DNA from 3 places in the Brooklawnia sp. genome. Region 1 is predicted to be linked to each of the others. Evidence: predicted binding sites of a transcription regulator. Region 1 holds the regulator's gene; each other region holds the start of a gene.

Region 1 (10,408 bases):
TCGCCGGAAGTGGCAGGACGAGCTTGACCGCATCGGCGCTGCCGCGCTACACGCCGTGCTCGCCGAGAAGCATCCGGATGCGGCCGCGAGCATCCTTCCGGGCAACGGTCGGCGCATCGTGCGCGCGCTCGAAGTGATCGAACTCACCGGTGATTTCAGTCCCCGGCTGCCCGGGCCGGTTTACGAGCTGGCAGATGTCCACCAGTTCGGTTGTCATCTGGAACGGGCCGAGATGGACGCTCGAATCGCCGCCAGAGTCGCTCAGATGTGGGCCGATGGCTTGGTGGACGAGGTACGCGGCCTCGTTGCTCAGGGACTGCGCGAAGGGTTGACCGCGTCGCGCGGGCTCGGGTACCAGCAAGTACTGGCATATCTCACCGGAGAACTGACCGAGGACCAAGCCAAGCAGGCAACCATCGACGGCACCCGCCGATTTGCCCGCAAACAGCTTGGCTGGTTCGCCCGGGACCCACGCATCAGCTGGTTGGATGCCGCAGGTCCTGCGGCTGCTGAGACCATCGCGGATGTCCTCGGTTTTTGCCTTGATGAGTGAAAGACTGAGCAGATGCAGACCTTGGGCTTTGCGAAGGGCCACGCCACCCACAACGACTTCGTCATTCTCCTCGATCGTGAGGCCATGACCTCGGTGTCCGCTCAGACCGTACGCTGGCTGTGCGATCGGCGCGCCGGAATCGGCGGTGACGGCCTGCTGCGGGCCGTGCGTAGCGAGTTGATACCCGAATGGCACGGCGATCCGTCCTTGTGGTTTATGGACTACCGGAACGCCGACGGCTCTATCGCCGAGATGTGCGGCAACGGGCTGCGATTGTTCGTTCGCTATCTGATCGATCAGGGTCTTGTTGACACCGAGCCGGTTCAAGTCGCCACCCGAGCCGGCCTTCGCGAGGCCTGGCCGTATCCCGATGGACGCATCAAGGTCAGCATGGGGCAGGCGGTGGTCGCCGAGCAGCCGACCTGGGTCGAGGCTGACGGGCATCGTTATACCGCCACGATGGTCGATGTCGGAAACCCGCACGCAGTGGTTCGGTTGGACGATATCGAGGCGCTGAAGACGTTGGATCTGACGATCGCCCCGATCTACGATCCGGCCGACTATCCGGCTGGGGTGAATGTGGAGTTCATTGTGCCGACCAGCGAGAACGAGTTGGCGATGCGTGTCTTCGAGCGGGGCGTGGGGGAGACCCAGTCGTGCGGCACCGGTGTGGTCGCATCGGCGGCTGCCCAGCTGGATCGATTGGGCGCACAGGCCACAGGCATGGCGGTCACCGTGCCGGGCGGCACCTTGAAGGTGGACTTCGACGCAGAGCAGGCCTACCTGACCGGTCCGGCAGTGGTGGTTGCGCATGGCCGGGTGAACCTGCCGAAGCTGGGATGAGCGCTTTGAATCGACCGGCTATAAGCTTGTTTGACGATGATCAACGATGCTGTGAACCACAACGACGATAACTGGGACACCGACGAGGATTTCGGCGATCTGGACGAGATTCTCGACGACGACGAGTTGGACGACGAGGTCGACGACGGAGAACTTGATCTGGCTCAGCGCCGCACGCTGCGACGAGTGGCCGGGTTGTCGACCGAACTCGACGATGTCAGCGAGGTCGAGTACCGCCAGCTCCGGTTGGAGCGCGTCGTACTCGTGAGCGTTTGGACGACCGGTACCCAGCAGGATGCTGACAACGCCATGTTCGAGCTGAAGGCGCTGGCCCAGACCGCGGGTTCGCAGGTGCTGGAAGGGTTGGTGCAACGGCGCCAGAAGCCCGATCCGGCAACCTATGTTGGCCGCGGCAAGGTCGATGAGGTCCGCGAGGTCGTGCTGGCGACCGGTGCAGACACGGTGATCTGCGATGGCGAACTGAGTCCGGCTCAGCTGCGCACGTTGGAGGACCGCGTTGGAGTCAAGGTCGTCGACCGCACGGCCCTGATCCTCGATATCTTTGCGCAGCATGCGAAGAGCGTGGAGGGCAAGGCGCAGGTCGAATTGGCCCAATTGAACTACCTGAAGCAGCGCCTGCGTGGCTGGGGCGGCAACCTGAGCCGCCAGGTCGGTGGCCGGGCGTCCGGTGGTGCGGGGATCGGCGGCCGAGGCCCCGGCGAGACCAAGATCGAGACCGACCGGCGACGCATCAACCACCGCATCTCGGTGCTGCGCAGCAAGCTGCGTGAGATGGAGGGCACCCGCGCGATCAAGCGTGCCGACAGGCAACGGCATCGCGTCCCTTCGGTGGCCATCGTCGGCTACACCAACGCCGGTAAGTCGTCGCTGCTGAACCGACTCACGCATGCCGGCGTGCTGGTCGAGGACGCCTTGTTCGCGACGCTTGATCCGACCACCCGGCGCTCCACGACCGCAGACGGTCGCGTCTTCACGCTGACCGACACCGTCGGCTTCGTCCGGCATCTGCCGACCGACCTGGTCGAGGCGTTCCGCTCCACTCTGGAAGAGACGATGGACGCCGATCTGCTGCTGCATGTGGTGGACGGTTCAGATGCGGACCCGATCGGTCAGATCGACGCCGTCCATCGGGTGCTTACCGAGATCGGTGCCGCTGATCGTCCCGAACAATTGGTGATCAACAAGATCGACCAGGCCGATCCCGACGTGCTCGCCGTCTTGATGCACCAGTACCCGGATGCGCTGGCGGTCTCCGCGCGCACCGGTGCGGGCATCGATGCCCTGCAGGCCAAGGTCGAGCAGCGGCTGCCGATACCGCAGACCGAGATCAGCGCGCTGCTGCCCTGGGACCGCGGAGATCTGGTCGACCGGCTGCACCGGGAGTCAGAGATGGTCAGCCTCGAGCATCAGGCCGGCGGCACGCTGATCACCGCACGCGTCCATGCCGATCTCGCCGCGCAGTTGGCGCCCTACGCTCAGACCGCCGGGCAGCCGCGGTGAGCGATCTCTCCCAGCAGGCCTCTCAGGCGCTGGCGGCTGCCGTCGCTGCGCTCGGTGGGACATCGCGCCCCGGCCAGCAGACGATGAGTGACCAGGTCGCGGCGAGCCTTGACGACCAGGTGCACCTTCTCGTGCAGGCCGGCACCGGCACCGGCAAATCGCTCGGCTACCTCATCCCGGCCATGATCTGGGCTATGCAGTCCAAACAGACCGCCTTGGTTGCAACGGCGACCCTCGCCTTGCAGGCACAACTCGCGCACAAGGACATTCCCGTCGCTGCGCGGGCGGTGGCTTCGGTGCTGGGCCGTGAGCCCCGCACGCAGGTTCTCAAGGGACGCTCGAACTATGTCTGCCTGCTGCGAGTTCGCGATCAGGCAGGCCCCGGCCAGGATTCGTTGCTGGGCGGGGCAGAGTTGGTCGATGTCGTCCGGGACTCGGCGGTCGATGCCACCTCGGCACTGGGAGCCGAAGTGCTGGCGTTGCGCGAATGGGCCGACCAGCAGGCGAGCGACGGCGGGCTGGCCGACCGAGACGATGCGCCGAGTCACTCTCCCCGGGCGTGGGCGCAGGTTTCGGTGCCGGTACGCGAATGCCTGGGTGCCAACTCCTGCCCCTACGGCGCGGAGTGCTTCGTCGAAGCGTCCCGCGCCAGGGCCCGGCAGGCCGATCTGGTAGTCACCAACCATGCGCTGCTGGCCATCAATGCGATGCATGGGGGTACGGCCCTACCCGAACACGGACCGGTCATCGTGGACGAGGCGCACGAGCTGGTCAACCGTGTCACGGGCGCGGCCAGCAGTGAACTCTCGCCGCAGCAGATCGAGCGGGTCGCCAAACGTGCGAGTAGCTGGCTGGACGATGATCTGGCGGCCGAACTCCTGGAAGCCGCCGACACCGTTTCACAGGCATTGGCCGAGGTGGCCCCGGGCCGCATCACCGAGCCCGGCTCCCTTGCCGTGCAAGCCGCGGAACTGGTACGCGAAGTGACCCGACGGGCCGTCTCCGGGCTGGCGCCCTCATCCGGTCAGACCGCCGAGCCAGAGCAGCAGCAGGCGTCTTCGGCAATGAAGGAGATCTTCGAAATTGCCGAACGGATGGCCAAGCTGGACGAACACGATGTCGTCTGGCTGAGCGCCGGCGAACGGTTCGGTCGCCAGCTCAACATTGCTCCACTGTCGGTTGCCGGGCTGATGCGCGACAAGGTGCTGGAGGATCATCCGACGATCCTGACCTCGGCAACCTTGACCATCGGCGGAGCATTCGAACCGCTGGCGGGCAGCGTGGGACTCCGCCGAGTCGATCGCATTGCTGCCGATGACGAGGCGGGGGACGCCGGACAGTGGCGTGCGATCGATGTCGGTTCGCCGTTCGACTACGGCAGACAAGGCATCTTGTACGTGGCGACCGGGTTGCCGAATCCGGGTCGCGACGGTATCGGACCCGATGCGCTGACCGAACTCGCCGAGCTGATCTGGGCCGCCGACGGCCGAACCCTCGGTCTGTTCGCCTCTCAGCGATCCGCGGAGGCAGCGGCCGAGCACCTGCGAGGAGCGCTGCCCGGGATGAATGTCATGTGCCAGGGTGAGGCGAATCTCAGTGAACTCACCCGCACCTTCATCGCGGATGAGCGGTCGGTGCTGCTCGGCACGATGTCGCTGTGGCAGGGCATCGACGTACCGGGGGACACCTGCCGGCTGGTCGTGATCGACAAGATCCCGTTCCCTCGTCCGGACGACCCGCTGATGCAGGCCCGGCAGTTGGCCGCTACGCAGGCCGGTGGCAATGGCTTCATGCAGGTCGCCGCCAGTCATGCCGCGCTGCTGCTCGCCCAAGGGGCCGGGCGACTCATCCGTTCGTCCAGCGACAAGGGCGTAGTCGCGGTGCTGGACCCGAGGCTGGTCAAGGCACGTTACGGGAGCTTCCTGAGGGCATCACTGCCACCGTTTTGGACGACCACCGATTCTGAGGCGGCCATCCAGGCACTGCAACGGCTCGCGGCGTCCTGAGGCGCCGCACGGCCAAGGTCAGATGCGGCGCAAGACGGCGACGACCTTTCCGAGAATGGAGGCGCTGTTTCCGTCGATTGGCTGATAGGCCGGATTGTGTGGCATCAACCAGACTTGCCCGGGCAGTCTGCGCAGCGTCTTGATGGTGGCCTCGCCATCGAGCAGCGCGGCAACGATGTCGCCATTGTCCGCCGTGGGCTGCTGTCGGACGACCACGAAGTCGCCGTCGCAGATGGCTGCGTCCACCATCGAATCGCCGCGCACCTTGAGCGAGAAGAGCGTGCCTTGCCCGACGAGTTCGCGAGGCAGGGGAAGTACCTGCTCAATCCGCTCCTCGGCGAGGATCGGTGTGCCGGCCGCGATGCTGCCCACCACCGGCACGGAGACCGCACGAGGAGTCTGATCGGCGGAGCCGGTGGGATCGTTCGAGTCGGTCTCGGTGGCGGTTCGTGCCGGGGCTGCGGATGAGGGAAGAGTCACTTCCAGCGCGCGAGGACGATTGGGGTCCCGTCGCAGAAATCCCTTGGCCTCCAGTGCCTTGAGCTGGTGCGAGACGCTGGACGAGCTGGTCAGCCCAACGGCATCGCCCACTTCGCGGATGCTGGGCGGGTAACCGCGGGCACTGACGGTCTGCTGGATGAATTCGAGGATGCGACGCTGACGCGCGGTCAACCCCAGGTCGTCTTGGGAGCTGTCGGGCAGTTCGGCCACATCGTCGATGCCCAAATCCCGGGCAATGTCTGCCTTCGATGGTCGGCCGGCGCGCCGAGGGGCGGTGGGTGGACGCCTCACTGTGATCATGCGTCAATGATAAGGCACTTGGCGCACTGATTCAAACACTTGTTCGAGCGTGTCGTGTTGTGCGATCGGCTTGTCGGGGACGCGGTCCTCAGTTTTTGTCAGTGCTGCCTGTTTGGATGAGGGTGCGACGAGGACCGTGTTGAATCGAACACTTGAACGATCGAGACTTTGGGGCTAGGCTCAACATCGAACAAACGTTCGATCCTGTTGCTACGGCGGATGGCCGGGCAGATGGAGGAGGCAAGATGAGCATCTTGGTTGATGGCCAGATCAATGTTCGGCGTGCCGCGGGCTCGCCCGTCCGCTCAAGGCATCTCAGACTGGTGGACGATGGCCAGCGGCCCTGCGCGCAGGTGCGCTACGTGCCCACGAGGGCCGGTCTTCCCCGGCAGCCGAAGCGCCCGCTCGCAGGCGCCTCCTACTCGGTGGTGCGATCGGCCGCGTCTGGTCGTGCCGTCGTCCGGCCGACCGCAGCGGGCGGAGAGTTGAGGCTGACCGATCGTGGCCTGGCAGTGATGATGGCAGGCTTCGCGCTGGCGGTGGTTCTGGGGTCTTGGATGATCGTGTCGCAGTATCTCGCGTTGGTGCCGGGTCTCACCTAATTCTCCGGAGGGCGCTAAGTTTTGGCCGGCGGCGGGGAGTCCTTTTGGCCTGAGGGTCCTTGACTCCGCGAAAACGTGAAGCGGGGCGGTCCCTTTGAAGGAACCGCCCCGCCAACTGTTCAGCCGCTGGTGATCGCCGATCTCAGTAGCCGTAGGGCTGCTGAGGCTGACCGTAGGGATCCTGCGGGGCACTCACGGACTCGTCGAGCACCACGGTGCTCATGATCTTGTCGGCGAGCGTCTGGCGTTTGGAATCCCAGAGCGGGAAGAGCCATCCGATGTAGCAGATGATCGAGTCGACGACGTGTGCCAGGGTGCGCAGCACCGTCAAACCTGGCCCGATCGGCTGACCGGTGGTAGCCGAGACCAAACGAGTCTTTCCGATCTTGCGGCCAAGAGTCACTCCGGTCTTGCCTCCGACGTAGCCGAAGTTGTAGACGAGCCATCCGATGACCAGAACCAGCTGGATGATCGAGCCGATGGCCGACGTGTCGCCGGACGCATTGGTGAACAAGCCCGTGATGGTGCCGATGACGATGCTCGGTAGCACGTAGTCGATGAGTCCGCCAACGGCCCGCTTGCCCCAGGAGGCCAACGGTGCCGCCGCTGCGCCGACCGGACCGTAGAGATTGCCTGCGTACGTCGGCTGGCCGTAGCCGGGGTTCTGCTGGGCGTACGAATCGGTCGGCTGGCCGTAGCCGGGGTTCTGCTGGGCGTACGGGGTGTTCGGCTGGCCGTAGCTCGCCTGCTGCTGACCGTATGGGTCGGCGGGCTGTCCGTAGGGGTTGGTCGACCCGGAGTTGGTGTCCTGGCCGTAGCTCGGCTGCGCGTCCTGGCCGTAGCTCGGCTGCGCGTCTTGGCCATAGAAGGACTGTCCGCCGGGCTGTTGCTCATAGCCCCCATAGGACGATCCGCCCGGCTGCCCGTACGGCGCAGCGGGCGGTTCGTTGCTGGGCTGCCCGTACGATGCGGACTGCCCGTAACCCGGTGTGGTCTGCTCGGAACCAGTCTGGCCGTAGGCCGATGACGAACCGTAGTCGGGAGTGGGCGAGTCGGAACTCGGCTGCCCATAGGAGGCCGATTGGCCATAGCTCGAGTCTTGGCCGTAGCTCGGAGTGCTCGATTCGCTGCTGGGCTGGCCGTAGCCGGTGCTGGGCTGGCCGTAGCCGGTGCTGGGCTGACCGTAGCTGGGAGTCGACGGTTGGCCGTAGCCTCCGGCCTGTTCGTAGCCGGGAGTCGACGGTTGAGTTGGTGGGGTGGTGGGCTGACCATATGCAGAAGATGCTGGCTGGTCGGTGCCGGGCTGATCGGCGGTGGGCTGTCCGTAAGCGGGTGCGCCGTAGGTGGGCTGGTCGCTGCCGGGTTGCTCGTCGCTCGGCCGGTCAGCGGCCTGCGGGTCGGTCTGGCCGTTTTCTTCGCTATTTGCAGCGTTCTGGCCAGGGTCGTCAGATGGGCGACCCCAGTAGTCGTTACTCACAGCTGCCTCCAATCACGATTGCATTACGTCACCGATCCTATTCGGCAGTTGGGTTCAGCAGGGCTGACCGTGCGGATAATGGTCATATGCAGCAGTCCGCCGAGAGCGATCCTGAGACGTTCTCGCCCGTGCGCGCGCTAGCACGCCTCGGCGGCTTCGCTGCTGTGGGCGCCGCGATAGCAGGCACCAATTTCGTCTTCGGTATCGGCCTGCCCTGTCCGCTGCTGGCCCTGACGGGCATTCAATGCCCGTTGTGCGGATCGACTCGAGCGGCGGGTGCGTTGCTCACCGGCAACCTCGCTGCGGCCTGGCACTTCAACGCGCTGCTCGTTATCGTCATTCCGCTGATCGCGGGTTGCGCGGTGGCGTGGATCGTGGAATCCGCCGGGGGACCGGCGTTGCGTCCGCCGGAGGCTTGGCGTCCACTCACTCAGACCAAGGTGTACTGGGCCGCGGGAGTGGTCTGCGCGATTTTCGTGGTGGTGCGTAACCTCGTCTGAGGCTCGCCGAACTGCTTGATCTCTGGACGATTCGGTCGTACTCTCTACATCTAGTAGTTACACGAGTGTGGTTTGTCCACAGATTGTGGTTGTTGTCCACAAGCTGTCCACAATGCCATCCACATCCCAGCGCTGAGGAGCAACGATGCACTGCCCATACTGCCGTCATTGCGACTCGAGAGTGCTCGATTCTCGAGTTTCGGAGGATGGCGCGAGCATTCGTCGTCGCCGTCAGTGCCCTGCCTGCGAACGACGCTTCACCACCATTGAGCAGACCCAACTGGTAGTGGTCAAGAAGTCCGGCGTGATCGAGCCATTCAACCGCGACAAAGTGATCGCAGGCGTCCGGAAAGCCTGCAAGGGACGACCGGTCACCGAGGCTCAGCTCGCCAAACTTGGTCAGCGAGTCGAAGAGGCCATTCGGGCATCGGGACAAGCCGAGGTGCCGACCGAAGACGTCGGGGTGGCCATTCTCGGTCCACTCAGCGAACTCGATGCGGTCGCCTACCTGAGATTCGCCTCCGTCTATCAGCACTACGAAAGCGTGGACGACTTCATCGTCGAGATCGATCGGATGCGCGAGAGCGCCGGATCCGACGCCGATCCGGGTGAGCAGCCCACTCCGCTGGCTGATGAAGAGAATTGTCAGACCGTCGATGCACACTGATCTTTACGTCCTACCCAAAACAGGTCCTACCCAAACACGTCCTACCCAAACGTCCGAATCACTAGGAGACAGCCGTGACCGACACCTTGTATGACGACAAGCCCGAGACACCGAACGCTCGCGGGCTGACGATCGGACGAGTGTTCACCACCGAGGGCGTCCATCCCTACGACGAGGTGACCTGGGAGAAGCGCGATGTCGTCCAGACGAACTGGAAGACCGGCGAGGTCGTCTTCGAGCAGCGCGGTGTCGAGTTTCCCACCTCGTGGAGCCTGAACGCGTCCACCATCGTCACCACGAAGTACTTCCGCGGTGCCCTGGGCACCCCGGCGCGCGAGGCCAGCCTCAAGACCTTGATCGACCGCGTCGTCGGCAAGTACCAGCAAACCGGCCTGGAGGCCGACTACTTCGCGACCGAGCACGATGCCCAGGTCTTCGGCCAGGAACTGACGTGGCTGCTGCTGAACCAGTATTTCAGCTTCAACTCGCCGGTCTGGTTCAACGTCGGCACCGACGCTCCTCAGCAGGTCAGCGCCTGTTTCATCCTGTCGGTCGACGATTCCATGGAGTCGATCCTGAACTGGTACCGCGAGGAGGGCATGATCTTCAAGGGCGGGTCGGGTGCCGGCCTGAACCTCTCCCGGATCCGTTCGTCCAAGGAATTGCTGCGCTCGTCGGGCGGTACCGCGTCCGGACCGGTCAGCTTCATGCGGGGTGCCGACGCGTCGGCGGGAACCATCAAGTCGGGCGGCGCCACCCGGCGTGCGGCGAAGATGGTCGTCCTCGACATCGATCATCCTGACATCGAGGAGTTTGTCGAGACCAAGGCTCGCGAAGAAGACAAGATCCGCGCGCTGCGCGATGCCGGATTCGACATGGATCTGGGCGGCAGGGACATCACATCCGTGCAATACCAGAACGCCAACAACTCGGTTCGCGTCAGCGACGAATTCATGCAGGCCGTCAACAACGGCACGAAGTTCGGTCTGCGTGCCCGGACGACCGGAGAGGTCATCGATGAGGTGGACGCCAAGGCGCTCTTCGGCAAGATCGCCCAGGCGGCCTGGGAGTGCGCCGATCCGGGCCTGCAATACGACGACACCATCAACGATTGGCACACCACCCCGGAATCCGGGCGGATCACGGCGTCAAACCCGTGCTCGGAATACATGAGCCTCGACAACTCGTCGTGCAACCTGGCCAGCCTGAACCTGATGAAGTTCTTGCGCGACGATGACAGCTTCGACGTCGAGAAGTTCGTCAAGGCAGTCGAGCTGATCATCACCGCGATGGACATCTCGATCGTCTTCGCCGATTTCCCGACCGAGGCCACCACCCAGACGACCCGCGACTACCGCCAGCTGGGCATCGGCTATGCCAACCTCGGCGCGTTGCTGATGGCGCTAGGCAAGGGCTACGACTCCGAGGGCGGTCGCTC
Region 2 (10,408 bases), on a different contig from region 1:
GACAGGCTGATTGCCGGGCCCTAGCACCGTCGTGTGCAGGGACTGGTACATGTTGTACTTCGGCATCGCGATGTAGTCCTTGAACCGCCCAGGCAGCGGATTCCAGCGCGTATGCAGCACACCGAGAGCGCCATAACAGTCGCGGGCGGAGTCGACGAGTACCCGCAGCCCGACCAGATCGTAGATGTCCGAGAAATCCCGGCCCCGCACCACCATCTTTTGATAGATCGAGTAATAGTGCTTCGGGCGTCCGTAGACCGTCGCCTTGATCCCGGCATCCGCCAGGTCCTTCTGTGCCTGATCGATGACCTCGCGCAGCTGACGTTCGCGCTGCGGCGCCGCCTCGGCGACCATCCGGACGATCTCGTCATAGACCTTCGGTTGCAGGGTCGCGAATGACAGATCCTCCAGCTCCCACTTGATGGCGTTCATGCCCAAGCGGTGAGCCAGCGGCGCGAAGATCTCCAGAGTGTCCTTAGCGATGCGTTGCTGCTTGTCGGGACGCAGATAGCTGAGCGTGCGCATGTTGTGCAGCCGGTCGGCGAGCTTGATGACCAGCACCCGGACATCACGCGCGGTGGCCACCACCAACTTGCGGATGGTCTCGGCCTTAGCCGACTCGCCATAGGTCAGCTTGTCGAGCTTGGTGACCCCGTCGACCAGCTGGGCGATCTCGTCGCCGAAGTCGGCCCTCAGCTGCTCAAGGGTGTAGCTGGTGTCCTCAACGGTGTCATGCAGCAATGCCGCGCACAGCGTCGACTCGGTCATACCCAACTCGGCGAGGATCGTCGCCACCGCGAGTGGATGAGTGATGTAGGGCTCGCCGCTCTTGCGCTGCTGACCGCGGTGATAGTGCTCGGCGGTGTGATAGGCGCGTTCCAGCTGATCGAGATCGGCCTTGGGATGATTGGCTCGTACCACCGAGAAGAGCGGGTCCAGCACCGCTGACTGCGGCGGACGATTGGCCGCGCCGAACCAGGCCAACCGCTGGCGCATGCGCAGCCGGGGTTGTTCCGGCCCGCTGGAGACGCGCTCCAGAGTGCTCGAATGGGGGGCTCCAGGGGTTCCCTGGCCACTACCGTAGGGACCGTAGACGCTATCTTGCGACATCGCCTCCCCCTTCCGCTCACACGTTTTACCTGAGTGTATTCCCTGTGCAGAACGCCGGGTATTCGCGGCTTAGGAGGGGCCCTTAGTCCTCGATACCGATCAGCGCATAGATGTCGTCCACCCCATCGTTGATCAGGGTCTCGCGTCCGGGCTGTCCGACCAGCTCCAACACCACCTGAATCTGCGCAACGCTGGCACCCAACCGCTCCACCAGCCGCTTGGATGCCTGCAGCGTCCCACCGGTGGCGAGCAGGTCGTCCACCAGCAGCACGTTGTCGTCAGGCAGCAGGGCGTCTGTGTGAACGGCCAGTGTCGTCGAGCCGTACTCCAGGTCGAAGCTCTCCTCCACGACCGCGCCGGGCAGCTTGCCCGGCTTACGGATGGGGACGAAGCCTACCCCCAGCCGAAGCGCGAGCGGGGTACCGAAGATGAAGCCACGCGACTCCACCCCACAGACCACGCTCGCGTCACAGGGGGCATGCTCGGCCATCACATCGATGACATCGCCGAAGGCCTCGACATCGCCCAGCAACGGAGTGATGTCGCGGAATCTGATGCCGGGCTTCGGAAAGTCCAGCACAGTGCGAATCAGATTGGCCGCACGAATCACTCGCTGATCGGTCATCTCACTTCTTCCTCGACGAACGAGACCTCTTGGACGGCTGAACCCGGGCCTTCGGCTCTGTGATGCCGCTGCCGTCGGTGTCCGTGGACTCACCCGGCTGCGCAGAATCGGCGTCGTCGTCGCCCGAGGTGGCGAACTCGAGCGCACCGTCGGCCGGTAGTGCCGTCAGCGGTACGCCGGCGGCACTCACCTTGTCGTCGGTGGTCGCGACCGAGGCCACGACCTTGGCCCTACCGCGTCGCTTGGCCTTCTCCAGGGCGGCGCGATGCTTGATCATCGCCGGCTCCCGCTCGCGCAATTGGGCGAGCATCGGAGCGGCCAGGAAGATCGACGAGTAGGCACCCGAAATCATGCCGATCAGCATGGCCAGGCCGAGGTCGGCCAGCGGGCCTTCGCCACCCAGCACAACCAGCCCGGCAATCAGGATTGCCAGAACAGGCAGCACCGCGATGATCGTGGTGTTGATCGACCGGACGAGCACCTGGTTGACCGCCGCATTGGCTGCTTCGGTGTAGGTCCGCGACTGGTGCTTCAGATCTTTGGTCTGTTCACGGACCATGTCGAAGACCACCACCGTGTCGTACAGCGAGTAGCCCAGAATGGTGAGCACCGCGATAACGGTCGCAGGGGTCACCGTGAAACCGGCGAGGGCGTAGAGGCCCACCGTTACGACCAGGTCGTGCAGCAGCGCTATCAGCGCCGAGGCCGACATCTTCCATTCCCGGAAGTACGCCCAGATCAAGATACCCACCAGCACCAGGAAGACGACCAGCGCCACCAGTGCCTGTTGGGTGATCTGTTTACCCCAGGAGGGGCCGATCAACGAGTACGCGACATCGTCGGAGGAAACGCCGGCCTGTTCGGCGATCGCCTCTCGCACCGTGATGACGGTTTCGGTGTCGAGGCTGCGAGTCTGGATCCGCACTGTCGAATCGCCGACCGTGTTCACCTGCAGGTCGAGATCGGCCACTCCGGTGTTGTTGACGGCAGCGGCGAAATCATCGACCGTGGACGACGTGACGTGCACGGGTGCCTGGAAGACCGAGCCGCCCACGAAGTCGATGCCCAGGTTCAGGCCACGAACCGAGACCGCCAGCACCGAGATCAACAGCAGCACGGCGCTGATGGTGTACCACCGACGGCGCTGCGCCATGAAATCGAACTGGAAATCACCGGTGTACAGCCGGTGCGCGAATGTCATCTTCTTGGCCGGCGGGGCCACCTTGGTCTCACTCATGGCTGGCCTCCTCGGCTTTCTTGCTGGCGCCGGGTTTGCCGGTGACGTCGGCTTTGGTTCGCTTCCGGACCGAACCGCGGCGTCCCAACAGGGACGCGCGGCTGACGCCCAGATGCTCGGGATCCAAACCGGAATTCTTGTGGCCCTCGCCGAAGAACTTCGTCCGGCCGAGCAGGGTCATCAACGGGTGGGTGAAGAAGATCACCAGCAGCAGATCGATCGCGGTCGTAACGCCCAAGGTGAAGGCGAAGCCTTTCACACTGCCGATCGCCAGGAAATAGAGCACCACGGCGGCCAGCAGCTGAACCCCATCGGCCATCAGGATGGTCCCCCGTGCCTTGTGCCAACCGGACTGGATGGAATGGCGCAGGCTATGTCCCTCGCGAATCTCGTCACGTATTCGTTCGAAGTAGACGATGAACGAGTCCGCTGTCACACCGATAGCCACGATCGCGCCCGCGATACCGGGTAGGTTCAGCGCGAATCCGACCGCCGAGCCGAGCAGCACCATCACCGCGTAGGTGACAGTCGCGGCGGCCAACAGAGAGCCGGCGACAACGATCGTCAGCCCGCGATAGTAGATCAGACTATAGGCAATGACCAGGCACAGGCCGATGATGCCGGCGATGATGCCCGCGGTCATCTGGTTTCCGCCCAGCACCGGCGAGACCGTGTCGACGGAGCTGGTTTCCAGATCCACCGGCAGCGAGCCGTAGCGAAGCGTGGTGGCCAGCGACTTGGCCGTGGTTTCGGTGATGCCGGTGCCCGAGATGCTCGCCTTGCCGCCGGTGATCCGCTCGCTGACGCTCGGCGCCGAGATCACCTCGCGGTCGAGCACGATCGCGAACTGATTCTGCGGCGCGGACTTGGCAGACAGCCCCTCGGTGGCGTCCGCGAAGGTCGCCGAGCCCTCATCGTCAAATGTCAGTGAGACGATCCAGCTGACCTCACCCTGCGGGATGCCCGCAGTCGCGTCGGTGACGTGCTCGCCACTCAGGATGACAGGGCCGAGGAAGTACTTATAGGTGCCCGTCTGATCGCAGGCGATCAGAGGCTGATCGGAGACATCCGGGAACTCGTCGCCGCACTGGAACGCGGCGAAGTCCTCTGCGTCCTGCTGGGTCGGGCTGTAGTTCAACTCCTCATCGAGGGTGAGCGGCTGATCGCCCGGCACGGTCGGGCGCGGAGTGCTCGATGCCGGAGGCTCGGTGGGCAACTGGGGCATCGGGCGGCGCTGAGCGCTACTGGCTGGAGCGGAACTGGGCTCGGTGGTGGTCGAAGACGCGGACGACTGGGCACTGCTCGGGCTGGCCGACCCGGACTCGTCCGCGCTGATCTCACCGCTCGGGGTGGCAGCAGTGGACGGCTCAGCCGTGGACGTGTCGGGTTGCTGGATCTGCTGGGAGGCGATCACCGGGCGGAAGGCCAGCTTCGCGGTGGCGCCCACGAGTTCGACCAGTTCGTCGCTGCTCGTGTTGGGCACAGCGACTTCGATCTTGTCGTTGCCCTGGATCGTCACCGATGACTCGCCGACGCCGAGTGAGTCGACGCGGTTCTGGATGATGGTGCGTGCCGTCTCCAGGTTTTCCCGGGGAACGGTACTGCCGTCGCTGGTCCGGGCGGTCAACGTGATCGTGGTGCCGCCTCGCAGGTCCAGACCGAGCCGCGGCGTCCAGGTGCCGGTGACCGCCATCAGGGCGAAAAGCATTACGACGACGATCGCGAAACCGATCAGCGTCCGCCCGGGCCTGAATGAACTTGTGTTTTGTGCAGATGATGCCACTGGGGGCTGCTCCTGTCAGCGTTCCTGCGGACGCTCGCCGGCGTCGTCGGTGGCGCTGACCTCGTTCGAACCGGGCTGGTAGATGACGTTCTCGCCGGGCTTATAGATGGCGTCCGATGCTGCCTCGTCAGCCTCGCCCGCGGCTTGTTCGGTCTCATCGGTAGCGGCCACGGCTGCTTCGGCCACGGGCTGGTCGATGACGTTCGCGTCGCCCTCAACGATCTCGGCGAAGGACCGGTCGATGTCGTCGGCGCGGAAACTGTCAGCGGCAACTGCGGCCTGATCGTCGGTGAACTCGAACTCTTCTTCATCCGGCTTGGCCGCGCGCATCACGGCCTGCCTGAGCACGGTGACCTCGACGCCGGGAGCCAGTTCGACGACCATCTGCTGATCGGCAGTTGCCCGGATCGTTCCGAAGATGCCCGAATTGAGCAACACCCTGGAGCCGGGCTGTAGAGCCTCAAGCATCTTGCGCTGCTCCTCCATCCGCTTCTTCTGCGGACGGACGGTCATGAAGTACATCAGGCCGATGAAGACCGCCATGATGAGCAGAATTTCCATGTAAGACACCCTCACTAGTCAGCAACCAGGCCGTTGCCTGGACGTGCAGGAGCGCGCACACCCGCACGCACTCCAGCGATCTTACCGAGTACAGCTGGGATCACCACATCTGGTCATGCGTTTTTCACGCTCAGGACCTGTGAATGACCGTCAACCGAAGAGTTCCGGCTGGCCACCGGACGCTTCCTGGACAGGCGCGGTCAGTCCCAGGTGAGCCCAGCCGGCAGGCGTGGCAATGCGTCCACGCGGCGTGCGCATCAAGAAGCCGAGTCGAACCAGGAAGGGTTCGGCGACCTCTTCGATCGTCTCGGTCTCCTCGGCAACACTGATGGCAAGTGTCGACAACCCGACGGGCCCACCAGCGAACTTGCGGCAGATGGAATTCAAGACGGCCCGGTCGAGACGGTCCAGACCGAGCGGGTCGACCTCGTAGAGTTCCAGGGCATCGCGAGCCAACTGGGGGTTCACGATGCCGCCGTTGTGTACCTGGGCATAGTCGCGCACGCGGCGCAGCAGGCGGTTGGCGATACGGGGCGTCCCGCGCGAGCGTCGGGCGATCTCCGCAGCAGACTCCGCGTCCAGCGCGATGCCGAGCTTGGTGGCAGAGCGGCCCGCGATCCGCTCCAGGTCGGCCGAATCGTAATAGTCCAGCTGAGCGGTGAAACCGAAGCGGTCGCGCAACGGCCCGGGCAGCAAACCCGCTCTGGTCGTCGCACCCACCAGGGTGAACGGCGGGATCTCGATCGGAATGGCGGTGGCGCCCGGACCCTTCCCCAGCACAACGTCCACTCTGAAGTCCTCCATCGCCAGATAGAGCATCTCCTCGGCCGGCCGGCTCATCCGGTGTATCTCGTCGAGGAAGAGCACTTCGCCCTCGGTGAGCCCCGACAAGATGGCCGCCAGATCGCCGGCGTGCTGAATCGCGGGCCCCGAGGTGATGTGCAGCGGCACAGCCATCTCATTGGCGATGATCATCGCCAATGTCGTCTTGCCCAGCCCCGGCGGACCCGACAGCAGTACATGATCGGGAGTGCTCCCCCGGTGCAAGGCGGCCTGCAGGACCAGGCTGAGCTGATCGACCACGCGCGGCTGGCCTTCGAAATCGGCCAACGCCGAGGGACGCAGCGCGCCTTCGGCCGCGATCTCGTCGGGTGTGGGCCACGGATCGACCGGGGAATGGGTCACGGTGCGGGACTCCTCAGGCTCGGGCCAGCGACTGCAATGCGGCCTTCATCAGCCTACCCAGTGAGATCTGCGGATCGTCGACCACCAGTGGAGCGATCTTCTCGACGGCGGCATCCGCGTCCTTGGACGACCATCCGAGGCCCTGCAGACCACTGGAGACCTGCTCGCGCCACGGCTCACCGTCCGGAACACCAACGTGATCGCTCGTGTCGAGCTGCGCAGCCAACGCGCCGACGCGGTCGCGCAGTTCGACGATGATCTTCTCGGCGCCCTTGCGTCCGATGCCGGGCACCTTCATCAGTACCGCGACCGAATCGCTTTGAATCGCGGAGACGACCTCGGCAGGGCTCAGCACCGAGATCGCCGCCAGCGCCAGCTTGGGCCCTACTCCGGATGCCAGCTGCAGCATCTCGAAGGCCTGCCGTTCGTGCGCATCGGTGAAACCGAAGAGCGTCAGCGCGTCTTGCCGGACGATCAAGGTGGTCGCCACGGTGCATTCGGCGCCTGGCCGCAGGCCTGCGGCGGTGCCCGGCGTGCAGGAGACCCTGAACCCTACGCCCGAGACATCGATCACCGCCCAGTTCGGGCCGAGGGCCACGGCGGTTCCGCGGAGCTGGGAGATCATCGTCGTCCTGTTCTGGCCGCGTGTTCCTGCACTGCGGCCGCGTAGCGATTGACCGAGCCACCCCGCCACAGCTGGCACAGCGCCAGTGCCACGGCGTCGGCGGCGTCGGCGGGCCTGGGGGCCTCGTCCAGTTTGAGAATGCGGACGACCATCGCGGCCACCTGGGCCTTGTCGGCGCGCCCGGATCCGGTGATCGCGGCCTTCACCTCGGTCGGGGTGTGCAGTGCCACCGGAATTGCGTGCCTGGCAGCGATCAGCATCGCGATGCCGGCCGCCTGAGCGGTGCCCGTGACGGTCATCACGTTGTGCTGGGCGAAGACGCGTTCGACTGCGATGACCTCGGGTCGATTGGCCTGCACCCAGGCTTCCAGGCCCTCCTCGATGGCCAGCAGCCGGTGGGCATGGTCGAGGCCCGGCGAGGTGCGCACCACTCCGGCGGCGACCAGCTGCGGGGAACGCACCGATGCGGCATCGATGACTCCGACACCGCATCGGGTCAGGCCGGGATCAACGCCAAGAACACGCATGGCACCACCCGTCGGATTGCGAACACACGTTCGGATTCTAGGCCACGACAAAGAGTGCCCGGCTCAGGCGCGCCGGACACTCTTCTTCAATGGGGCCAAGGTCAGTCGTCACTGTCCAGCGCGGCCTGGACCTCTTCGCTCAGGTCTGCATTGGTGAAGACGGTCTGGACATCGTCCAGGTCTTCGAGGGCATCGACGATGCGGAAGAGCTTCTGCGCGTCGTCAACCGAATCAATGGCCTGGTCGAAGCTCGCGACGAACTGGACTTCGGCCGAGTCGTAGTCGATATCGGCGGCCTGCACGGCCTTGCGGACGGCGACCAGATCGTTGGGGTCGCTGATCAAGTCGAAAGCGTCCCCCTCATCGGAGATGTCCTCCGCATTGGCCTCGATGGTGGCTTCGAGCAAGTCGTCCTCGGTGATGGAGCGAGTCTGGGTCTTGCGGCCCTCGGTGGCAACCTCCTGCTCCTTGGCCACGGTCACGACCCCCTTGCGGTTGAACAGCCGCTGCACCGAACCGCCGTCGGCCATGGTGCCGCCGTTACGGGTGACCGCCACTCGCACATCCGAGATCGAACGGTTGCGGTTGTCGGTCAGGCACTCGATCAAGATCGCGACGCCGGCCGGGCCGTACGCCTCGTACATGATCGACTCGTAGTTCACGGCGTCGGCACCCTCGCCCGCGCCACGCTTGACGGCACGGTCGATATTGTCGTTGGGAACCGAATTCTTCTTGGCCTTCTGAACCGCGTCATAGAGAGTCGGATTGCCCGCAATGTCGCCACCGCCGAGCCGAGCCGCGACTTCGATGTTCTTGATCAGCTTGGCGAACAGCTTGCCGCGCTTGGCATCGATCGCAGCCTTCTTGTGCTTCGTGGTTGCCCACTTCGAGTGGCCTGACATATATGACTATCCCCCTACGTACACCCGACGAACCTTCGTTAGCTTACTCAGTCGTCGAAGGTGGCTCCAAAGAGGACCATTTTGTCCTCGAAACGATAACCCATGCCGCCGAACAGCGACTCGCTTCTCGGCAGGTTGTCGGTATCGATCCCGATGCCCGCCAAGACGCAGCCGTGATCGGCGAAGGTGCGCATGGAGGCCGCCAGCAGCGCATGGGCGAGGCCGTGCCGCTGGTATGCGGGGAGCACGCCGATCCGTTCGGTCCATCCCTCACGCCAGCCGTTCTGGCGCTCGATGATCTCCGAGTTCACCGCGTAGCCGACGACCCCGGCGTCCGGGTTGTTGGTCTGCACGGCGATCCACGACCAGTCCAGACGCGAATCGGGGCGTTCCAGCGAGCGCTCCCAGGCGTCCGGCGCGACGTCGTGCGAACCATGCCTGGTGCCGAAGGCCGTGTTGTGGGCCTGACGGACCTTGTCCGACCAGGATCGTTCGAAAGACCGCAATTCGATGCCGGGAGGAGGCAGCACCAGCGGCAACGCCCCATCGGTGAGGCTGCGATGGGCATCGCAGAACCAGCGCTGCGGCTTCAGCAGGCCGTTCTCCTCGAGATCGGCGGCCACCCGGGAGCCTTCGTCGGTTGCGCAACCGACCCAGAGCGGGCCGAGCAGCGGACGGGTCTCCCGCAGATGCTGGTACCAGGCCCTGGCGCGTGAGATCAGCCAGGCCACCAGCTTGACGCCGATCTTGTGGTGCCGCCAGGCCGGATGTACCCCGATCTCCATCCAGGCATGGGGAAGCTGGACGTCGGGGGCCGTGATGTGATTCCAGCCGTAGGCCACGATCGTGCCGCCGCGGTCGCGTCCGACGACTGCGTGATTGGAGGCATACGCCCAATCCTGCTCGAAGTCTTCGGTCAGGCCGCCCAACTCGCGGTGCTGGATGGGATCGTCGAAGTACTCGATGGCAGCGCAAAGCTCGGATACCTCGCTCAGGTCGTCACGGGTGAGGAACGACCACTCCAGACTTCCTTCGACGATGGCCTCTCCCCAGGAGAGTTGCTGCTCGCGCATCTGGGCTCACGTCTCAGCTCGCCAGTGGGTCATGCACGGCGGCCAACGCCTCGGTCAAGGTGAAGTTGCCCACGTAAAGCGCGGTGCCGATGATCGCACCCTCGACACCGATCGGCACCAGCCCCGACAGCATCCTCAGGTCGTGCAATGAGGAGATGCCGCCGCTGGCCACCACCTTGGCGCCGGTACGAGCGCAAACCGCACCCAGCAGTTCCAGATTCGGCCCGGTCAGCATGCCGTCGCTGGCGACATCGGTCACCACGAAGCGCTCGCAGCCGGCCTGCGTCATGCGCTGCACCGTCTCGAAGACGTCACCGCCGCTGGTTGTCCAGCCACGCGCGGCCAGCTGGTTACCGCGCACGTCGAGGCCGATCGCGATCCGGTCGCCGTGCTCGGCGATGATCTTCTCGCACCATTCGGGCTTCTCCAGCGCCGCAGTACCCACGTTCACGCGGCGGGCCCCGGTGCTCAAAGCGCGTGTCAACGAAGCGTCGTCGCGGATGCCTCCGGACAATTCAACGTCGATCTCCAGCTCCGCGATGACCTCGGCGAGTTGCTCCGCGTTGGAATCGCGCCCAAAAGCCGCATCGAGATCGACCAGATGCAGCCACTGGGCGCCTTGGGACTGCCATCGCAGCGCTGCTTCCAGCGGGTCACCGAAGACCCGCTCGCTGCCGGCGGCCCCTTGAATGAGTTGCACCGCCTTGCCGTTTTGGACATCGACCGCCGGCAGCAGCACCAGCCGCTGTAAATCTGCTGAGGTTGAAGTGTTCGTCATGG
Region 3 (10,408 bases), on a different contig from region 1:
AGGTAGGAATTCATCGGTCCGCTCCCGGGATCGCATCGCGTGGACCGGTACCGCCGGGATCCGCGAACGATTGCAGGATCTCCTGCCGAGCCTTGGCGAAGGCAGGGTCACCGAGGAGCAGTTCGCGGGGCCGCTCGTCGTCGAACCAGCCGGGCCAGCTGGCCGCGGCGGTCGCCGGCTCCCCCGGTGCGACTCCTGCCAGCAGCACCACCTCCCGGGAGAGCAGCAGTGCTTCGTCCACATCGTGGGTGACCATGATCAACGTGGCGCTCGAGCGGATGATCGTACGCCGCAGCCACTGCTGGATCTCGGCACGGGTGATGGCATCCAGCGCGCCGAGCGGCTCGTCCGCGAGCAGAATCGGCTTGTCGGCGAGCAGCGCCCGCGCCAGTGCGGCCCGCTGACGCATGCCGCCCGACAGCGCGGCAGGACGCGCGGATTCCCAATCCGACAACCCCCATTGCTGCAACGTGCCATGCGCCCGGGCCCTGGCCAGGGGGCGCCTGATACCGCGGTTGCGCAGGCTGATTGCGACATTGTCGAGCAGGTTCAGCCACGGCAGCAACGAATCGCCTTGGGGCATGATCGCACAGGACGCGAGCCTGCCGGCGGGGTCGTCGTGTCCGAGCACGCTGACCGCTCCGGTGTCCGGTTCGCGCAGCCCGGCGATGATCGAGAGCAGTGTGGATTTGCCGCAACCCGAGCGTCCGATCAAGGCAATGTGTCGGCCCTCGGGAACGGCGAGTCGCACTCGTCCCAAGACAGCGCGCTCGTCCTTCGGGTAGCGATAGCCGAGATCGTGGACGACGACCGCGGACGCTGAAGAATCGGCCGACACATCGGTGGCCATCGACATCCCTCCGCTCATCCGAATGAGGTCAGGTTCAACGGGTGTCATCTCAGCCCCGGCGGGGCACCCCGTGTCGTCTTAACTAACGCGCCGAACTATAGCAGTCCGCCTCAGGTTCGGGCGTGGTGATGCGGATGGCTCCTGCTGCGGTGACCGTGTAGCGGTAGCCGTGGGGTGAGGTCCAATGGTAGACGCCCGGGGTCGGCTGTGAGAGTGTCCACTTTCCGTGAGTTTTCGCACGGTGGGCTTTTCTTGACACGGGTCCGAGGTTGCCGAGGCGGGTTTGACCTGGTCGGCCCTTCACGTAGGCAACTGTGTGGTCGGCATCACAGTTGGACGCCTTCGTGGTGGCGTAGGGGAAGATGTCCACGGGGTTGCGCTGTTCGAGAGCGAAGCGCATCTTGGTCGGTGTTTCGTAGCAGTCGACGGGACGCAGGCCCGCGGGATCAATGATCGGCCGGAGGGTGACTTTCGCTCCAGCGAGAAACTCTGGGAGACGCGCAGTGAGGAGCGGACCCCAGCCCTCGACGCGTGCGACACCGGTGGCACTGCTCGACTCGTTGGCGCTGAGAGCAGGGTCGTCGGACGAGATATGCACGATCAGGGTGCAGTCGATCGGCTTACGGACCACGGTATCTGCTGGCGAGCTGGCGCCTACCTGGGTGGGACTTGGCAAGGCGAAACCTGGCTGATCGTTGGCCAGCCCGTTGTAGGCGTTTTGGGTGATGATCCCGAACGCGAGCGAACGTCTGCGGTCCACATCACGCAAGAGCGCAGTGTCAGGTTTGGCGGAGAAGAGAGTCGCGACATGATTCAGGACTTCGTTGAACTTGATGCCGTCTGCCGCATCGACGACCCCGAAGAGGTTCACGTGGCCATCTTCGATCGGTGAGACCCGGATCCGGCGGGAGTCCCGGCGGCCTTGTTCCCGCTGCATCGCGAGATCAGGGTCGGCTTGGATGATCTGTCCGGGCAGTGCCTTCATGACCCTGGCCCAAGGCAGCATCCCCACGCTCGTGGCGATCGCGGCATCGACCTTGCGCGCCGCCCGATAGGCGAGGTGGGAGCATTCGAAGCAGATCTTCATGGCCTGCCAGACGCGCACGCTGCCGGCGAGGACGGCTTCCCACAACTCGGGGTGCCGGTGGCGTAGGTCCAGGGCGTCACCGATCCTGCCGAGTGCGGTCTTCTGGGAGACCCCAAGTAGTGCACCTAGCTCGAGGGCGAGGAATTCGGCGACTTGAGGGGTGCCATCATGGCCGGGCTGAATCAATCGTTCAATGCCGGCGCCGACGGCTTCGTGGTCAATCTCCCAGCGGTCTGCTGCCCGGATGATCCCCACCAGTTCGGCGATCTCGGCGGCGACGAGCTGCTGATGCGCATGATCGATCGCCTCCAGAATCTCCCGGTTCGACTCATGTTCGATCACCAGCGCTGTGGAGAGCACCGGCTGCGCACTCGCTGCGGTCAACGCCGCGGCCGGCGGCCGCCGAGCTTCGCGGGGTTCCAGGAGTGTATGCTTCATGTTCTAATATTAATCGAACTCATGTTCGTCCGCAAGGGTTCCGGCAGGATCTTTTCACTGTCTTTGTTCGATTTAATCGACCCACGACCATTTCCGCGTTCCTGCGCTGCTGCAAGGTCGCCGGCCTACTGGCTCCGACAGCACGTTGCCATCGCGCCCGCGCGACAGAGTCAGATGGTAATCTGGCCCCATGCGCACAACCATCGATTCCGGCGGGCGGATTGTCATACCAAAGGAACTACGCGACGCCCTTGAGTTGAAGCCGGGACAATTCGTCGACATCGCCATGCTCGACGGACGCATCAGCATCGACGTATCCGGCGTCGGCATGCACTTGGAAACACCCGACGGCATTCCTGTCGCTATACCAGATGAGCCGATCGAGCCGCTCACCGTCGATACAGTGCGGGGCGTATTGGAGCATCTGCGCCGATGAAAGCGCTGGATACAGGCGTTGTCGTTGCTGCATTCGCCCGCTGGCACGACGCACATCACACCGCGCGCGCAGCGCTTTCCTTGCAGCCACAAATCGCCGGGCACTCACTCGTCGAGAGCTACAGCGTGTTGACGCGGTTGCCAGGCCCACATCGTGTCCGCAAAGAATTGGCAGCAGAGTTCCTTGAGCTTGCGTTTCCAGACGTACCGTTGTGCCTCAGCCCGCTGCAACTGCGCAGTCTCGTAACAACGCGGCTACCGGCACTCGGTATCGCTGGCGGAGCCGTTTATGACGCGATCATCGCGGAATCAGTACGGCTCGCTGGAGGCACGCTGATTACCCTCGATCGCAGGGCATTCACAACGTACGAGCGAATCGGATGCCCGGCTGAGCTTCTCACTTATTGATAAGCCCACTCACGAATCCGCGACGTGATCGAGCAGGATCAACGAATCCCGGTGGACGATCTCCCGCTCATACTGGGCACCCGGGTCGGCCGCGAGGCCGGACGAGCGACGCACTTCCTCAAGCTCGCCTTTCCGGACGAACCGCCTCATCTCCAACCCGCCGCTGCCCTTGAAGCTGCCTCAACGCATGGAGACGCGGTACTGGCTGGGCCGCAGACCGGTTTCCCGGCGGAACAGCTCGGCGAATCGTCCGGGAGATGCATAGCCGACGGCGGAAGCAACATGGGCGATGGTCAGATCATCGCGACGTAGGAGTTCTTTGGCGCGACGGATGCGGCAGCGATGCAGGTAGCCGATGGCGCTGACACCCGCCACGGCACGGAAGCTCTCCTTGAATTTGGTCTGGCCCATGCATGCCAGATTGGCTAGTTCGCCCAAGGCAAGCGCCTCTGCGTGGTGCCGATCGATATGGGCCATCACCGAATGAATGCGGCGCTGATCGTCCGCGCTGGTTCTGGACGCTCGGACGTCGGGCAGTCTCCTGGTCCGCTCAACCAACAGTCCCAGCACCTGAAGGACCGTCCCTTCGTACCACAGACAACTCCTCGGCGACTCTCCCGCCTTGGGCCACAGCCGCATGAGCTTCGCCCGCAGCTGCGGCCAGTTGCTGCCATCGGTATTCAGCGACTCGAAAGCATCGGCGACACCGCTGAACTGTCCCCCGTATTCCGCGTCCAGATAGCGGTGCGAATACTCGGGAGTGACCTCGACCCCGACACTTCTGATCGGCACTTGGCCTCGTACCAGGGCATGCCAGCCGGTCGGACGCGAGCAGTAGCCGGCGACGTGATCGGAGCGCAACACTCGTGGCGGATCGTATTGTTCACCGGCGATCGACTCATACCAGGTCACGCTCACGTAATCGGGCAGCGTGAAACTCAGTGGCGAATCCCGCGCCAGGGTGAAATCGTGAATGGCGATCGACCACTGCCCGGTGGGCGAATAGAGATGGTAGTTCCCGGCACCGACTTCTTCCGGCACCTCATACGACATCCAGGTTTCACCGAAACCGAGCGGCGGAGAGATCTGGCGGAAACCGAAGCTGGCAACACTCGGCTGATGGATGCCGCTCACCAGGTGTCGCACCGTCTGTAACCTCTCACCCAGTCGCATCGTGCCGAATCAGATACCACGATCGGACGCAGTCTTGAGCCGATCGGACGCTTTCCCTATACGCCAGACCAACCACGCCCTGCCGAACACTATATTCCACGAAGGTAAGGGTTGCCTAAGCTTGCCCCGGCCGGGAACCATCTGCTTGCCGAAAAGGGAATGAGCATGCGTGAGCAAGTCCGCGAAAACACCAGGACGACCCGGGCGTCCGATGCAAAGAAGGGGCTATCGGCCCGCGACCTGATTACCACCGGCATCTTCATCGCCATCTTCTTCGTCTTCACGATGGCCGGCGGAATGATCGCGATCAGCCCTGTACTGACCTTCGCCATGCCCGCAACGGTCGCATTGGTCACCGGGCCCATCTATCTGCTGCTCATCGCGAAGGTGCCCAAGCACGGTCCGATCATCATCCTCGGAGCCGTGATGGGCATCTTGATGTTCGTGACGGGCATGTTCTGGCTGTGGTCGATCGCCTATGTCGTGGCCGCGATACTGGCAGACCTCATCGCCGGAGCCGGCAAATTCAGTAACCGAACGCTGAATATCGTGAGCTTCCTCGTCTTCTCGCTGAACCCGATGGGCTCCTATCTGATGTTGTGGATCAGCCCGGCCAGCTACGCCGCCTATCTGACCGGCAAGGGCACCGACCCGGCGTATATGGAGACCATGTCCGCCACCGGAACGGTCTGGGTGCTGCCGGCGATGATCATCGCCATCCTGGTCTGCGGGCTGATCAGCGCATTGTTGGGGCAGAAGCTCCTGCGCAAGCAGTTCGAGAAAGCCGGCGCCACCGCGTGAGCGCACTGACCAGGAAGCAGCCTCGCCGCACGTATGTCGACCCCAGGACGAAGCTGGCGACGCTGCTGGTAGTGGTGCTCGCGACGATCGTCGCTCCTACCTGGCAGTGCGAGGCATTGGTCATGGGGTTCTCCGCGATTATCACGATCTCATGGGGCCGATGGCGCTACGCACTCCTGATGACCACAGCCTATGGGCTTGTCATCGCCGGAATGCTCGCACTCGCCTCGACAACCGCGAACGCCCTGACCACGATGGTGATGGCCTTCTTCATGCTCGTCCGCAAGGTCTTCCCGTGCGCCCTGCTGGCCGGCGGGGTGGTCTCGACCACGCGCACCGGCGAATTCATGGCCGCGCTCACCAAGCTGCGGGTGCCCCGGACGCTGTCCATCCCGCTGGCCGTGATGATGCGATATCTGCCGATGGTGCGCGAGGACTGGCATTTCATCTCGGACGCCATGCGAATGCGTGGTCTCTCGCCAACCCCGCTCGGGCTGCTGCGCACCCCGGCGAGAACGGTCGAGTGCGTCTATGTGCCCATGTTGATGTCCGCCAGCACGACCGCCGATGAACTGTCGATGGCGTCCATCGCCCGGGGTATCGAGAACCCTGCCCGGCACACCAGCCTGGTGCCACTACGCTTCACCGGCGTGGACGCCCTCACGCTGGCCTTGGGCGCCTGCTTGCTCGCCGTGATGATCGTGACCGGAGCAGCCCGATGATCCGTTTCGAGAATGTCAGTTTCAGTTACGACAGTGGCGGCGCCGAATCAGGGGTATCCGAGATCGATTTCGAGGTCGCGGCGGGCGAATGCGTGCTGTTCTGCGGAGCGTCCGGTTCGGGGAAGACCACGATCGCGAAACTGGCGAACGGGCTGGCCCCCGACTTCATCCCCGGCCAGATGAGTGGCCGGATACTCGTTGATGGCCGAGACCTCGCCGAATTGGAATCCTGGGAGCGAGCCCGGCTGATCGGGTCGGTCTTTCAGAATCCGCGCACCCAGTTCTTCAATACCGATGTGGCAGGTGAAGTCGCGTTCGCCATGGAATGCCTGGCTTGGCCCGGGCAACGGCTGCGGTCACGCACCAGCGAAGTGATGTCCGCGCTCGAGCTGGCGTCCTTGGCCGACCGCAGCATCTTCTCCTTGTCGGGAGGCGAGCGCCAACGGGTGGCCTTCGCGTCCGCCTATGCGGCGATGCCCGGCAACTATGTGCTTGACGAGCCGACCAGCAATCTGGACGCTCGAGCGACAGATCACCTTGCCGAGTATGTGCGGCTGGCGAAGGCCGAAGGGGCGTCCACCCTGGTCGCCGAACACCGGCTGTATTGGCTCAGCGACTGCGTTGACACGGTGGTCTGGCTGCGCGATGGCCGGATCGGCCAGGTCTTCACCCGCGATGAGTTCTGGGCTCTCGATGCGGGCGAGCGGGCCGCTATGGGGTTGCGATGCACCGACCTCGATGAGGTGGCCTGGTCGACGGAAGACCGGTATCGCCCGCTGCTCCCGGTGGAACGATCTCTTCTCGGCAGTGGTGGCCAATCCCACGAGGACGACGCAGCTTCGGCGTCCGGATACTATCTGGAAGCCGAATCCCTGACCGCGTCCTATCGCGGCAACGACGTGCTCACCGGCATCGACTTCGCCGCCCGCTCGGGCGAGGTGATCGCCGTCACCGGATTGAACGGCGCGGGCAAGACCACGCTCACGCGCCTGATCAGTGGATTGCACAAGAACGGCGGCGGCACCTTGAGGTGGGGTGACCAGCCGCTCACCCGCAAGAACCGGCTCAAGGTGTCGGCCATGGTCTTTCAGGATGTGAACTATCAGCTCTTCGCCGACAGCGTGCTCGCCGAGGTCACCTTCGGGCTCGACCAGAGCGAGCCAGATCTGGCCATCCGGCTGCTTGCCGACCTGGGGCTCGCCGATCTCGCCGAACGACATCCGGCAACCCTGTCAGGGGGCCAAAAGCAGCGGCTCGCGGTGACCTCCTGCATCGCGGCCGGCAAACAGATTCTCACCTTCGACGAACCCACCAGCGGGCTCGATCTGACCGGCATGGATCAGGTCGCCACCCTGGTCAAGAAGGTGGCCGCGGCCGGGAACCTGGTCTTCGTCGTCACCCATGATCTGGAGTTCATCGCCCGTGCCTGCACCCGGGTGCTGCACATCGCCGATGGCCGGCTTCAGCTGGATGCCACGCCCCACGAGCTGCCCATCGGCCACCTTGCGGCTCTCCTGGGCGGCCAGTCAACCAGTAGTCCTCAACTGCTGCAGGCAAGAGCCGCCGACCCCGACAGCTGTTCCCCGGCTACACCGTGACGAGCCGGATGCTCGGCTGAAACACTCGGGCGCTGATGCCACTCCTGGTCTTCTCACGAATCGGCGACATGGGTCAGCAAGATCAATGAATCGCGGTGCACAATCTCACGCTGGTATTGCGCTCCCAGGTCGGCCGCAAGGTCGAACGTCCGGCGTCCGAGCATGGCAGGCAGTTCGTCCGAGTCGAAGTTCACCAGGCCGCGGGCCACCGGGATGCCGGACGGGGTTACCAGGTCGACCGGGTCTCCGGCGGTGAAGTTGCCTGTCACCCGGGTGATACCTGCCGCCAACAGCGAGGCATTCGACCCGATGACCGCATGCACCGCTCCTGCGTCCATATAGAGCGCACCCCGTGCGACCGAGGCGTGTGCCAGCCACAGGAGCCTGCGCGGGCGCCGCTTGTCGATCGGTGAGAATGCCGTGCCCACCGCTGCCCCGTTGAGAATCTCCCCCACCTGGGACGCCCGCCCCAAGACCACCGGAATGCCCGCGCCGGTCGCGATCTGCGCCGCTTGGAGCTTGGTTGTCATGCCCCCTGAGCCGATATTCGAGCCGATCCGATGAGTGTCAACGGTGAGTTCCTCGACATCGGAGACAAAGCCGATCGGCTCCGAGCCGGGCTCGTCCGGATGCGCGGTGAACAACGAATCCACGTCGCTGAGCAGCAGCAATGCGTCGGCACGCACCATCTGCGCGACAAGCGCGGCCAGCCGATCATTGTCACCGAAATGAATCTCGTGGGTGGCGACCGTGTCGTTCTCGTTGATGACAGGCATCACGCCCATGCGCAGCAACGTACCCAAGGTGCGTAGTGCGTTCGCGTAGCTTGACTGCCGGGTGACGTCCTGCACGGTCAGCAGCACCTGACCCACCAAGATCTCGCGCTCCCGGAACAGCTCGGTGTAGCGCTGCACCAGCAAGCCCTGGCCGACGGCAGCAGCAGCCTGTTGGTGTGCCAGATCCCGCGGGCGCCTGCGCAATCCGAGTGGAGCAAGCCCTGCGGCAATCGCTCCGGAGCTGACCAGAACGATGTCATGGCCGTCGTCGTGGGCATCGGCCAAGGCGCTCACCAAAGCGGCAATCCGCTCCTCGGCAATGCCGTGGGAGGCACTGCTCAACGAGGAGGAACCGATCTTGATCACCAGTCGGCGCCCGGTGGCCACCTGCTGACGGACCTCGTCCTCGGTCAGCACGCCATCAAAATCAGGGCTCACCACTACCGCTCGCCGTCCTCATCGAAGTCATGGGAGAGTTCATCGGCAAGCACCTTGCCGTGAAGCTCGCGCCAGTCGGCCTCCCGGTCGTCACCCATCAACTCGTCGCGCGCAGCATGGTAGGCGGCGTCCAGCTCGCGGCGTCGCTGCACCGACGGACGCACCTCGTCGAGTCGTTGGTCCTCGCCGCGGCGCGAGAGCAGTTCTGCACCGGTATCGAGTTGCGGAGCGAAATCGAAGACAACCGGATGCTCTCCGACGCCGATCGCCACGGCATCGCCCGGCTCGGCACCCATGGCCAGCAGCCCGTCCTCGACACCCAGTCGATTCAGCCGGTCGGCGAGGTAACCAACGGCCTCGGCATTACCGAAGTCGGTCTGCCGAACCCAGCGTTCGGGCTTGTTGCCCTTCACTCGCCAGACGAATCCGCCCTCCCCGTCACCTTGCCGCTTGATGGTGAACTCGGGCCCCTTCGAGGCCACCGGCTCGGGATGGATCACGATCCGCCGTGCTGGAGCCGCCGCGATCACGGCGCGACGCTCGCGGACGATCTCGGCCATCGCGAAGGTCAGTTTGGTGAGTCCCTCGCCGGTCATCGTGGAGATCGGGAAGACCTGGTAACCGGCGGCCTCAATGTCAGGAGCGACGATCTCGGCCATGTCGCGGGCGTCGGGCACGTCGATCTTGTTCAACGCCACCAGCCGCGGCCGGTCCTCGAGACCGCCGTGTTCGGCGAGTTCGTTCTCGATGATGCGCAGGTCCGCGAGCGGCTCGCGTCCTGGCTCCCAGGTGGCGCAGTCGATGACATGGACGATGGCCTGGCAGCGCTCGATGTGACGAAGAAAATCGTGGCCGAGACCGCGTCCCTCGCTGGCGCCCTCGATGAGACCGGGCACATCAGCGACGGTGAACGTGGTCTCGCCGGCCACCACGACGCCCAGGTTCGGGATCAACGTGGTGAAGGGGTAGTCGGCGATCTTGGGCTTGGCTGCCGAGATCGCCGCGATCAGGCTTGACTTGCCGGCGCTCGGATAGCCGACCAGGCCGATGTCGGCCAGCACCTTGAGTTCGAGATCGATGATGCGCTCATCGCCGTCTTCTCCCAGCAGCGCGAAGCCCGGGGCCTTGCGGGCAGCCGATGCGAGCGCGGCATTGCCGAGGCCACCCTTGCCGCCGGACGCGACGACTACCTCGTCCACCTCGCCGAGATCGGCCAGCACGCGTCCAGTGCGCTCATCGGTGACGATGGTGCCCTGCGGCACCGCCAATATGATGTCTTCACCGCTGGCGCCGTTTCGGTGCGCGCCCATGCCGGGCTGGCCGTTCTGTGCCTTGCGCACCGACTGCCGGTGGTAGTCGACCAGAGTCGTCAGGCCGGGGTCCGCGCGCAAGATCACCGATCCGCCGCTGCCGCCGTTGCCACCATCGGGGCCACCGAGCGGCTTGAACTTCTCGCGGTGCACCGACGCGCATCCATGGCCCCCATTGCCGGCGCTGACAGTGAGCCGAGCGCGGTCAACGAATGATGGAATCGCCATGAAGTGTGCTTTCTGAGCGTGCATACCAGCAGCGGATGCAGGCTGGCAGCGCCCGTCCGGGCGCGTCTGCCCAGTCTACTAGCTAGACCGCATCAGGCAGCGGCAACGATTCGGCCTCCGGACGCTGCCGCACCGCCGGATGCA

What was found. The regulator LexA, encoded in region 1, represses DNA repair genes until DNA is damaged. The targets are predictions, from matches to a motif close to TCGAACANNTGTTCGA.
Region 2: ruvC (crossover junction endodeoxyribonuclease RuvC) is a predicted target of LexA. The motif match lies at 7,672-7,687, and genes of this name have one in related genera.
Region 3: AAFP05_RS06115 (DUF222 domain-containing protein) is a predicted target of LexA. The motif match lies at 2,389-2,404, and genes of this name have one in related genera.

The regions. Positions count from the first base shown of each region.
Region 1 is NZ_JAVTWX010000046.1:28,586-38,993, reverse strand. It holds gene miaA (tRNA (adenosine(37)-N6)-dimethylallyltransferase MiaA) at 1-553, shown strand, start outside; gene dapF (diaminopimelate epimerase) at 566-1,396, shown strand; gene hflX (GTPase HflX) at 1,433-2,917, shown strand; gene AAFP05_RS03150 (ATP-dependent DNA helicase) at 3,001-4,923, shown strand; gene lexA (transcriptional repressor LexA) at 4,942-5,724, opposite strand; gene AAFP05_RS03140 (hypothetical protein) at 5,970-6,326, shown strand; gene AAFP05_RS03135 (RDD family protein) at 6,469-7,803, opposite strand; gene AAFP05_RS03130 (DUF2752 domain-containing protein) at 7,890-8,303, shown strand; gene nrdR (transcriptional regulator NrdR) at 8,449-8,970, shown strand; gene AAFP05_RS03120 (vitamin B12-dependent ribonucleotide reductase) at 9,057-10,408, shown strand, end outside.
Region 2 is NZ_JAVTWX010000072.1:44,432-54,839, forward strand. It holds gene AAFP05_RS05085 (bifunctional (p)ppGpp synthetase/guanosine-3',5'-bis(diphosphate) 3'-pyrophosphohydrolase) at 1-1,110, opposite strand, end outside; gene AAFP05_RS05090 (adenine phosphoribosyltransferase) at 1,193-1,735, opposite strand; gene secF (protein translocase subunit SecF) at 1,737-2,972, opposite strand; gene secD (protein translocase subunit SecD) at 2,965-4,704, opposite strand; gene yajC (preprotein translocase subunit YajC) at 4,771-5,316, opposite strand; gene ruvB (Holliday junction branch migration DNA helicase RuvB) at 5,467-6,501, opposite strand; gene ruvA (Holliday junction branch migration protein RuvA) at 6,515-7,126, opposite strand; gene ruvC (crossover junction endodeoxyribonuclease RuvC) at 7,123-7,653, opposite strand; gene AAFP05_RS05125 (YebC/PmpR family DNA-binding transcriptional regulator) at 7,755-8,555, opposite strand; gene AAFP05_RS05130 (GNAT family N-acetyltransferase) at 8,603-9,628, opposite strand; gene priA (bifunctional 1-(5-phosphoribosyl)-5-((5-phosphoribosylamino)methylideneamino)imidazole-4-carboxamide isomerase/phosphoribosylanthranilate isomerase PriA) at 9,642-10,406, opposite strand.
Region 3 is NZ_JAVTWX010000085.1:16,606-27,013, reverse strand. It holds gene AAFP05_RS06125 (ABC transporter permease) at 1-14, opposite strand, end outside; gene AAFP05_RS06120 (ABC transporter ATP-binding protein) at 11-850, opposite strand; TPP riboswitch at 839-931, opposite strand; gene AAFP05_RS06115 (DUF222 domain-containing protein) at 933-2,375, opposite strand; gene AAFP05_RS06110 (AbrB/MazE/SpoVT family DNA-binding domain-containing protein) at 2,566-2,811, shown strand; gene AAFP05_RS06105 (PIN domain-containing protein) at 2,808-3,218, shown strand; gene AAFP05_RS06100 (hypothetical protein) at 3,228-3,368, opposite strand; gene AAFP05_RS06095 (AraC family transcriptional regulator) at 3,399-4,364, opposite strand; gene AAFP05_RS06090 (MptD family putative ECF transporter S component) at 4,557-5,192, shown strand; gene AAFP05_RS06085 (energy-coupling factor transporter transmembrane component T) at 5,189-5,914, shown strand; gene AAFP05_RS06080 (ABC transporter ATP-binding protein) at 5,911-7,512, shown strand; gene proB (glutamate 5-kinase) at 7,566-8,702, opposite strand; gene obgE (GTPase ObgE) at 8,729-10,264, opposite strand; gene AAFP05_RS06065 (MFS transporter) at 10,347-10,408, opposite strand, start outside.